Regions from separate parts of the Flavobacterium sp. 9 genome, predicted to be linked through region 1. Evidence: riboswitches for the same ligand, from Rfam matches in the RefSeq annotation. Region 1 holds a riboswitch; each other region holds the start of a gene.
The links. A riboswitch is a leader RNA that binds a small molecule or an ion and turns the genes downstream of it on or off. The one in region 1 is predicted to bind cobalamin.
Positions count from the first base shown of each region.

Region 2: linked by a shared signal. The riboswitch ahead of CLU81_RS07780 (TonB-dependent siderophore receptor) and the one ahead of CLU81_RS23220 (TonB-dependent siderophore receptor) in region 1 are both predicted to bind cobalamin.
Region 3: linked by a shared signal. The riboswitch ahead of CLU81_RS14820 (DUF5074 domain-containing protein) and the one ahead of CLU81_RS23220 (TonB-dependent siderophore receptor) in region 1 are both predicted to bind cobalamin.

Region 1 is NZ_PEEU01000001.1:5,549,205-5,552,493, forward strand. Features, by position in the region: gene CLU81_RS23215 (ABC transporter permease) at 1-410, shown strand, start outside; cobalamin riboswitch at 978-1,213, shown strand; gene CLU81_RS23220 (TonB-dependent siderophore receptor) at 1,358-3,289, shown strand, end outside.
Region 2 is NZ_PEEU01000001.1:1,999,096-2,002,384, forward strand. Features, by position in the region: gene CLU81_RS07770 (adenosylcobinamide-GDP ribazoletransferase) at 1-658, shown strand, start outside; gene cobC (alpha-ribazole phosphatase) at 643-1,179, shown strand; cobalamin riboswitch at 1,247-1,450, shown strand; gene CLU81_RS07780 (TonB-dependent siderophore receptor) at 1,477-3,289, shown strand, end outside.
Region 3 is NZ_PEEU01000001.1:3,587,102-3,590,390, forward strand. Features, by position in the region: gene CLU81_RS14815 (MFS transporter) at 1-864, opposite strand, end outside; cobalamin riboswitch at 1,108-1,302, shown strand; gene CLU81_RS14820 (DUF5074 domain-containing protein) at 1,637-2,956, shown strand.

The DNA.
Region 1 (3,289 bases):
TTGTATTTACCTTAGGATTATTGGTTGGATGGCTGTTTTATGGAATAATTCCGTTAGGAAATCTATTGGTTTTATACGCTTTTGTATGCGTTTATTTATTGGCGATTTTGGGTTTTGGTTTACTGATTTCAACCATTTGCGAAACGCAGCAACAAGCGATGCTTATTATGTTTTTCTTTGTCATGATATTTGTTTTAATGGGCGGTTTATTTACGCCAATTGATAGCATGCCGGATTGGGCAAAAACGGTTTCGAAATTTAATCCCATAAGTTATTTTATTGATGTTATGCGAATGGTAATCATCAAAGGAAGCGGTTTTAGGGATATTTCAAAACATATTCTGATTATAATAGGTTTTGCAATTGTATTGAATTTGGCTGCAATTCTTAATTACCGAAAAACATCTTAAAATAAAGTAAGTCAGTTTGATAAAATATTGATTTTTATTTGGTTAGTTGATTTAAAATTAAGTATTTATTCTTTATTTGGATCACTATAAATGAATTAAATTTGATTCGAAGATTAATCTCGCAAAGACGCAAAGTTTTGGTCATTTTGATTTCTATGATAAAATTATTTTTTAGGAGCTAATCCCGCTATCCGTTTCAATCTTTTGTGGCTCCCGAAGCCTCGGGACCGCCACAAAAGGATTTTCACTTCTATCGGGGCTAGGACAATCATTTTCATAATAGTATTCTCGTCTAGTTTGTCATTTCGAGGAACGAGAAATCTCCACAAGTAGCTCGACAAAGATTGGTGACTTTGATTACGGAGTTACTTGTGGAGATTTCTCGTTCCTCGAAATGACAAAATCTTTGCGATTTTATGTCTTTACAAGAAATTTGGTCACTATAATATGTGTTTAATTAATTACTTCTAATAATCTAGTTTTATTTTTAAAGCATTAACTTTTAGATGTATAGACTTCTATTTTCTGTTTTTTTTAAGAAATTAGATATTAACTGATGTGTTTATGTATCTTTGCGCTCGCAATGGTTTAGCTATTCTTTTCGAGTTTAGCTGACGAAGAGGGAATCAGGTGCAAATCCTGAACAAGCCCGTTACTGTAAATTCCATGCAACATTTTGACTGATTCAATCGCTTTTTAAGCCTTTGAAATCGAATCTTTTGCCACTGCATTTTTTCTAAATGTGGGAAGGCTGATCAAAATGGGAATAAGTCAGGAGACCTGCCAATGCTTATAATTTCAAACTCTCGTGGACCAGAGTTTTGAGACAAACACAAATATCAAACTAACATTTGATTTCGATTTTACCGTTAACAACTATTTAGTTAAATAGAGTATTTTTTATGCACTTATGTGAACATAGGCGTTTGCGTCTAATACATAGTGGATTGTTTGTATTTGCATGGATTTTATTTTTGAATCCGATGTATGGACAAGATAATCCTCTGAAAAATAATAAGGAGTCAGATTCTTTAAAGAAACATCAATTGAATGAGGTTATTGTAACCACAAGCAAGCGTGAATTTAAGGTAGAATCTCCTATGCCTGTCCAAATATTGTCAGGAAAACAGCTTGAAAAACTAAATAGTCTTTCTGTTGCAGATGCTGTGCGTTATTTTTCGGGTGTGCAACTAAAAGATTATGGCGGAATTGGCGGTTTAAAAACTATAAATGTCAGAAGTTTAGGAAGTGCTCATACAGCAGTTTTTTATGACGGAATGAGTGTTGGAAATGCGCAAAACGGACAAGTAGATCTCGGAAAATATTCACTGGATAATATCGAAGCCATTGAATTGTATAATGGACAAAAATCTACTATTTTTCAGCCTGCACGAGGTTTTTTCTCTTCGAATACGCTTTTCTTAAAAACAAAAATTCCTGATTTCTCTTCTGGAAAAACCACAAAAATAAGAGTTGGCGTAAAAACGGGTTCGTTTGGACTTTTTAATCCTTCTTTTCTATATCAACAAAAATTATCGTCTAATTTCTCTCTTACAGCAAGTACAGAATGGCTTAAAGCCGATGGAAAATATAAGTACAGATACCAAAAGACGAATGGTTATGATACAACGGCTGTCAGGCAAAATGGCGATATCACGGCTTTAAGAAGTGAATTGGCATTACAGGCAAAAGTTGGAACTACGGGTCAGGCTACATTAAAAGCTTATTATTATGATTCTGAACGTGGACTTCCGGGAGCGATTTTAGCCAATAAATATGAATATGTACAGCGGCAATGGGACAGAAATTTCTTTGTTCATGGTTCTTTTCAAAATTCATTTTCGAAGAATTACGAACTGCTTGCCAATATAAAATTCAGCAGAGATTATAATCGGTACATTGATCCTGATTATAAAACATTGCAAGGCGCGCTGGATAATAAATATTATCAAAATGAATTTTATGCTTCTGTTGTAAATCAATATACGATCAAGGAATGGTGGAAAGTTTCTTTGGCAACAGATTTTTCGATCAATACACTTACTGCTAATTTATACCGATTTCCATATCCAACCAGATATTCTTATTTGGGCGCATTATCTACAGAAATGCATTGGTCAAGACTTGATATTCAGGCAAATTTGTTAGGCGCATATGTCGACGAACAGGTTAAATATTATCAGCAAGGAGATAGTCAGCACGTTTTTTGTCCGGTTGTATCCGCTTCTTATCAACCTTTTGATACTAAAAAATTCAGGGTTAGAGCATTTTATAAAGAATCTTTCAGAATGCCAACTTTCAATGATTTGTATTATACTTTTATCGGAAACAGCTCTTTAAAACCTGAATTTACTACGCAATATGATTTTGGTTCCACTTATATTATTGAGCCGAAAAAGTTTCTGCAATCGGCTTCCTTTCAGGCAGATGTATATTATAATCACGTAAAAGACAAAATTGTTGCGATGCCATCTGCCAATTTATTTCGATGGACGATGATGAATCTTGGGGAAGTTGATATCACAGGTTTTGAATTGAATACCAATTTTGTATTCCGTTTTCCGGAAGAAATATTTCTGGATTTGGGCTTGAGTTATACGTATCAAAAAGCAATTGATGTTACGCCAAAAGGCACAACTTACGGAGATCAGATTCCGTACACGCCAATGAACAGCGGAACAGCAACTTCGTCTATAAGCTGGAAAAACTGGCAGTTGAACTACAGCTTTATTTATACCGGAGAACGATACAGTCAGAAAGCCAATATTCCTGTAAATTATGTAAAACCTTGGTATACCAGCGATATGGCTTTGATTTGGGATGGAAAATTCCTGAAACTTCCAACAAAAGTAGGAGCGGAGGTCAACAATATATTCAAT
Region 2 (3,289 bases), 3.6 Mb from region 1:
TGGAGGTATTTCTTTTTTAGCATTCTATCTTTTTTCACTTTTTTTATCTACCGAAACAGCTGTAATCTTAGCTATTATTGCTTCGATATTGACAACCGGAGCTTTTCATGAAGATGGATTTGCTGATGTTTGTGATGGTTTTGGCGGAGGCTGGACCAAAGAAAAAATTCTAATGATTATGAAAGACAGCGCCATTGGTGCTTATGGAGCAATTGGTTTAGTTTTGCTCTTTTTATTGAAGTTCAAATTGCTTTCAGAATCTATTTTGCTATTCGATGGTAAAAACTCTTATCTTCTTATTCTCCTTTTATTTGTTTCTGCTCACGCTTTGAGTCGTTTGGCTGCAATTTCAATTATTTTCACGCATGAATATTCTCGTGATGATGCTTCGAGTAAAAGCAAACCAATTGCTAAAAAACATACTTGGAAAGAAATTTCAGGATCATTTTTCTTCGGATTACTTCCGTTGTTGGTTTTCTCTTATTTTCAATATAAATTTCTCTTGGCTTTAATTCCGGTTTTTATAATGCGTTATTTTTTAGCCCGATATTTCCAGAATTGGATTGATGGCTACACAGGAGATTGCCTTGGCGCAACGCAGCAGGTTTGTGAGGTTGTTTATTATTTAAGTATTCTATTGGTATGGAAATTTATCTAGTTCGTCACACTGAAACTGTTTGTGAAAAAGGCATTTGTTACGGACAATCTGATGTAGATCTGGCAGAACCTTTTGATTTAGTTTTTGAAAACATTCTTTCGCAATTACCTTCAGAAGCTATTATTTTCTCAAGTCCTTTAAAACGTTGTGTTATTCTGGCTGAATATATCGAGAAGAATATCAAAACTATTTCTTTTGAAAAAGAAGAGCGTTTAATGGAAATGAATTTTGGCGATTGGGAATTGAAAAACTGGGATAATATTCCACAAGAAGAACTTAATCCCTGGATGGAAGATTTTGTCAATATTAAGGTTTCGAATGGAGAATCTTTTGTTGAATTACATCAAAGAGTTGGAGATTTCTTATCTGATTTAATTTCAAAAAAAATAACAAATCCTATTATTCTTGTAGTGCATGCCGGCGTTATACGAAGTATTTTATGTCATCAAACTTCATTGCCTCTAAAAGATGCTTTCAACAACAAGGTAGACTTTGGTCAAGTAATAAAAATAGTACTTTAAACACCATTTTGTTTAGAATTTGTTTTAAAAAGTGAAACAAATTTGAAAATTCGATAATTTTAACTTTATCTTTGCACGAAATTAAGGTTGTGTTCATTTTTAACACATTAAAAGGGAATCAAGTAATAATTCTTGAGCTGTACCCGCAACTGTAAGCTTTGTTCTGAAAAGAATGCTTGTTGTAACTACAAAACCACTGCTCGCCCCGGCGAATGGGAAGGTAAACAACAAGACGCAAGCCAGGAGACCTGCCTTTGTAACGAATATCGAGCTCTCGGGAAAAAGAGTTTAGAAATTATGACTTTAAAAAAACGGTTTGCTTTTTGTTTATTGCTGTTGTGCCAAATTATTTCGGCGCAGAACGACTCTATTACCAAATTGAAAGAAGTCGTAGTTTCTGACGCAAATCTTAAAAAATACTCCAATTCACAATCCGTTTTAAAGCTTAATGATTCTGTCATTAATAAAAATGAGGCTTTATTAACGGATCTTTTAAACTTTAATTCCACTATTTATTTTAAAGAATACGGCCGTGGAATGCTTTCTACAGTCTCTTTTAGAGGAACTACTGCATCACAAACCGCAGTAATCTGGAACGGAATTAATATCAATTCTCAGATGAACGGAAGTACTGATTTCAATACTATTTCTGGCTCTGATTATAATTCGATAAGTGTAAAAGCTGGTGGCGGAAGTGTTATTTATGGAAGCGGAGCCGTTGGAGGAACTGTACATTTAAACAACGATTTGGCATTTTATAGTCGGTTTGAGACTAATTTAAAACTTGATTACGGAAGTTTCAATACTATTGGAATCAATTTTAAAACTAATATTTCGAATGAAAAATGGAGCGCGCAAATTGGCTTTTCAAAAAATAGTTCGACAAATGATTACAAATACATCCATAAATACAACTGGAAAGGCGAACAACGCTGGAATCAAAACGGTCAGTATGATATAATAACTATGAGCGCAAATGTTGGTTACAAATTTGACGCAAAAAATAGTTTGAAATTATACACTCAAACTTCTAATACAGATAGAAACACTTCTTTAGTATCTGAAACGGAAACTAAAACCAGATATGTAAATGGTTTTAACCGAAACTTATTAGAATATGACGGCGATTATGGAAAGTTTACCACTAATCTGAAAGCAGCATATATATTCGAAAACTATCAATATTATCCTGATAATGCGATTAATTTTTTCACTTATGGAAAAACAGAAAGCTTTATCACAAAAGCAGATTTAGGATATAAAATTTCTAAATCAACACAAATAAACGGAGTTCTGGATTACAACAGAACTAAAGGTTACGGAACTGGTTTTGGAGATCACGTTAGAGAAATTAGTTCGGCTGCTTTATTGGTTAAACAAGATGTTTCGACAGATTGGAAAAATGAATTCGGAATTAGAAAAGAGTTTACAGACAATTATCAATCTCCTCTCCTATTTTCTTTAGGATCTTCGTATCAATTTAGCAAATTGTATAATCTGAAATTGAATTTATCACGAAATTTCAGAATCCCGACTTTTAATGATTTGTACTGGGAACAAGGCGGAAATCCAAATTTAAAACCTGAAAGTTCTTATCAGGCAGAAATTGGTAATGTTTTCACTTTCAAAAATATATCATTGACTCAAACCTTTTATTACATGAAAATAAAAGATTTATTGCAATGGATTCCGGGAAGCAACGGTATTTGGTCTCCACAAAATACGGATAAAGTAAATAGTTATGGTGCTGAAACATTATTAAGCTGGAAAAAACAGTTTGGTAAAAACATCTTTGCCGCAAATGCCACTTATGCTTATACGGCTTCAAAAAATGATGAAACCAAAAAGCAGCTTTTCTATGTTCCGTTAAATAAAGTAACTGGATCTGTTTCTTATTCCAGAAATAGAATTTCAGCTTATTATCAATTTATGTTTAATGGTTTTGTTTATACAACCGAAAATAATGACCCGAAGGATATAATAAATGATTATAATGTTTCGAATATCGGAATTGACTATGATTTTAAATTTCTCGACACTTTCAAACTTGGTTTTCAAGTATTAAATCTTTTCAATAAAGAATATGAAAGTTTGGAATACAGACCTCAGC
Region 3 (3,289 bases), 2.0 Mb from region 1:
TCCAATTAAAAGTGCAATTCCCAATAATCCATCAACTTGAGACGAATCTATATTCATTACAGTTTTCATGAAACTCATAGCATAAAATTGTCCTGTGTACCAAACAACGCCTTGTCCCATTGTAGCGCCAAACAACGCGAGTAATACAAATTTAAGATTGTATCGATTTCCAAAACTTTCTTTTAGCGGATTTGTGCTCGTTTTTCCTTCTTTTTTTGCTTTGGCGAAGACAGGAGATTCATCCATGTTTTTCCGAATCAAATACGAGACACCAACCATTGCAATAGAAACCCAAAACGGAACACGCCATCCCCAGGAATCAAAAGCTTCGGCAGAAAGAATATTTTTAGTAGCGAGAATAACCATTAATGAAATAAAAAGACCAACTGTAGCGGTGGTTTGAATCCAGGAAGTCCAATATCCTTTTTGTCCAACCGGAGCATGTTCTGCAACATAAGTAGCTGCGCCGCCATATTCGCCACCAAGAGCAAGTCCTTGTAATAAACGTAGAATTAAAACGAGTAAAGGTGCAAGAAAACCAATAGTTTCATAACTGGGAATACAACCAATTAAAAATGTAGAGCCTCCCATTAATAATAAAGTTGCCATAAAAGTATATTTCCGACCAATAATATCACCAAGTCTTCCAAAAAATAATGCTCCAAAAGGACGGACTACAAATCCTGCAGCAAAAGTGGCTAACGTAGATAAAAAAGCCGCAGTTGGATTGTCGCTTGGAAAGAATTTAGTGGAAATTACAACAGCTAAACTTCCAAAAATATAGAAATCGTACCATTCAATCATCGTTCCCATTGACGAGGCTGAAATTACTTTCCAAATGCCTTTTGTAGAATTTTTACTCATAAAATATTTTGTGTTTTTGATAATTAATTGAATAATTAAGTAACATTTTACGAATATATGAGATATTTTTTTATTTGTTCAATACTTTTTTAACAAAATTAGTTCACTTATTGACTTTGTTTTTCTTCTATCAGTAAATGCCTAATAATTCGAAATAAATTATAGATTGAAGATTATAGTGAGGGCTTCTAAATATAAAGAAGTGTTGTTTTCTTAAGAAAGAAAACACTAGTTTTGCAGAACAATTTTAAAACAGAAAATGGTTGTCATATTGAATAAATATTGACATTAAAAGGGAATTTGGTGTAACTCCAAAACTGTCCCGCAGCTGTAAGCTCATTAACTGAAACCCTTTAATACGTCACTTTTCATTTTTTGAAAGGGAAGGCTGGGTGTAGGGAGCAAGTCAGAAGACCTGCCATTTTTATAGTAATAAATAGCTTTCGGGGATTGAAGCTTGAATTAAAACCAATACTTTTTCACTCTATGTGATAATGGTATTGTTTGGTTATTCTATTCTCGTAAGCCATAAAAAGAGTTTATGAGATTTTTTTTCTGCAAATATGATATCGTAAAAACAATTTCCTGTTGGGTGTTTTTCTTTTCGATACATACTTTTTCTTCATTAAAAAAATCATTAAAACGTATCGTTGTACAAGATGTTTTGCTTTTTAAATAAAGGCAGACAGAAGCTTATTTTATAAAGCTTTTGCTGAAGATAAATTGTACATCGATTTAAAGATTTAAGTAATATAATTTTAAATATTTAATGATGAAAAACCAATTTTTTTCCAAGCAGTTAATTGCAATTGCTTCTTTAATGATCCTAACAGTTTCGTGTAATAATGATGACAATTTTACAGCTCCTCCAGCAATAAAAGGTCAGCAACAATTAAAAGACACTTTAACTATAGGAAAAGTACTAAAATTAAGTTCAAAATTAACAGATAGAAACAATGTTTCTTTCGAATGGGCCGTAGACGGAAAAGTTGTAGGATCTGATTCTACTTATGTTTTCAAACCAGAAACAAGAGGTGATTTTAAAGTTACAATGACGGCAAAAAATGATGGAGGAAAAACGTCTCTAACCTATAATCTTCTTGCATTAGGAGCTTATGAAAACGGTTTTTTCATGATCAACGAAGGTTGGTATGGACACGGAACAGGAACAGTTGGGTTTTATAGATATGATACAAAAAAAATCGAAGACAGTGTTTTTGTAAAAGCAAATCCAGGTAAAGATTTAAAACCGGAATCGTCTACATTAGAATTCGGAACGATCTTTAATAAAAAACTATACTTAGTTTCTAAAGTTGGCGGACCTGTTGTTGTTACAGATGCTTATACACTTAAAGAAGAAAAAAGAATTCCGGCTCAAGGCGGAAACGACTGGCGTGCGTTAGTTGGTATTGATCAAAATCAAGCATTATTGACTTCTGGGAATGGTATCTATAAGCTTAATCTAAATACAATGGCATTAAACGGACAAGTTGCTGGTGTTACAGGTCAGGTTGGAGATATTGTTAAAGTGGGTAATTATGTTTTTGCATTATCTGCTTCACAAGGAGTTATTGTTCTTAATGCTTCAACATTTGCAGTTGTAAAAACGATTCCGGCTATGGTTCTAGGATTTGCCGTTACCGATGATAAAAAAGTTTGGGCAGCGGGAGGCACAAACCTTATAAGTATAGATTCAAGTACGCTTGCAGTAACAGAAATTCCGTTAGGTTTTCAAGCTTATGGAAGCTGGGGAGCATGGCATCCGGGATCTATTACAGCAGCCAAAAACAATGTTTTTATTGCTAAAAACGGAAGTTGGAGTGGTGGTAAACAAGTTTATAAATATACTGGTACGGCTGCATCTTTGGCAACACCTTTTATTACTTTGACACAATCTAATATATTATATGGTTCAGGAATTGGTTACGATCGTCTGAAAAATACTTTGGTTGTAAATACAGTAAATGAAGGATTTGGAGCAAATTTCGCAATAAATAATCTTTACTTATTCAATGCTGATTCTGGTGTTAAAACAGAAACGGTAAGTTTCTCAGGATATTATTTCCCTGCAGTTTCTGTATTTCAACAATAATTTTTTTATTTCTTAACCGCAAAGCGCGCTAAGATTTACGCAAAGGTTCGCAAAGTTTAATTTATGACTTTGCGAACCTTTTTGCATATAATATTGTAACATAGCCCGAGGTTTCAACCTTGGGATACAAAATATATGCGATCATATACTGCGTCCCAAGGTTGAAACCTTGGGCTATGTTTTAAATACGGTTATCATTTTAGGGATTAAAACTTAGCGAATCTTTGCGGTTAAATAGATCAAGAGGAAATATTGTGGAGAAATATATAACCACAAAGAACACAAAGATTTTTTAAGGTAGAGGTTTTATAAAAACACAAAGTTCGCAAAGCG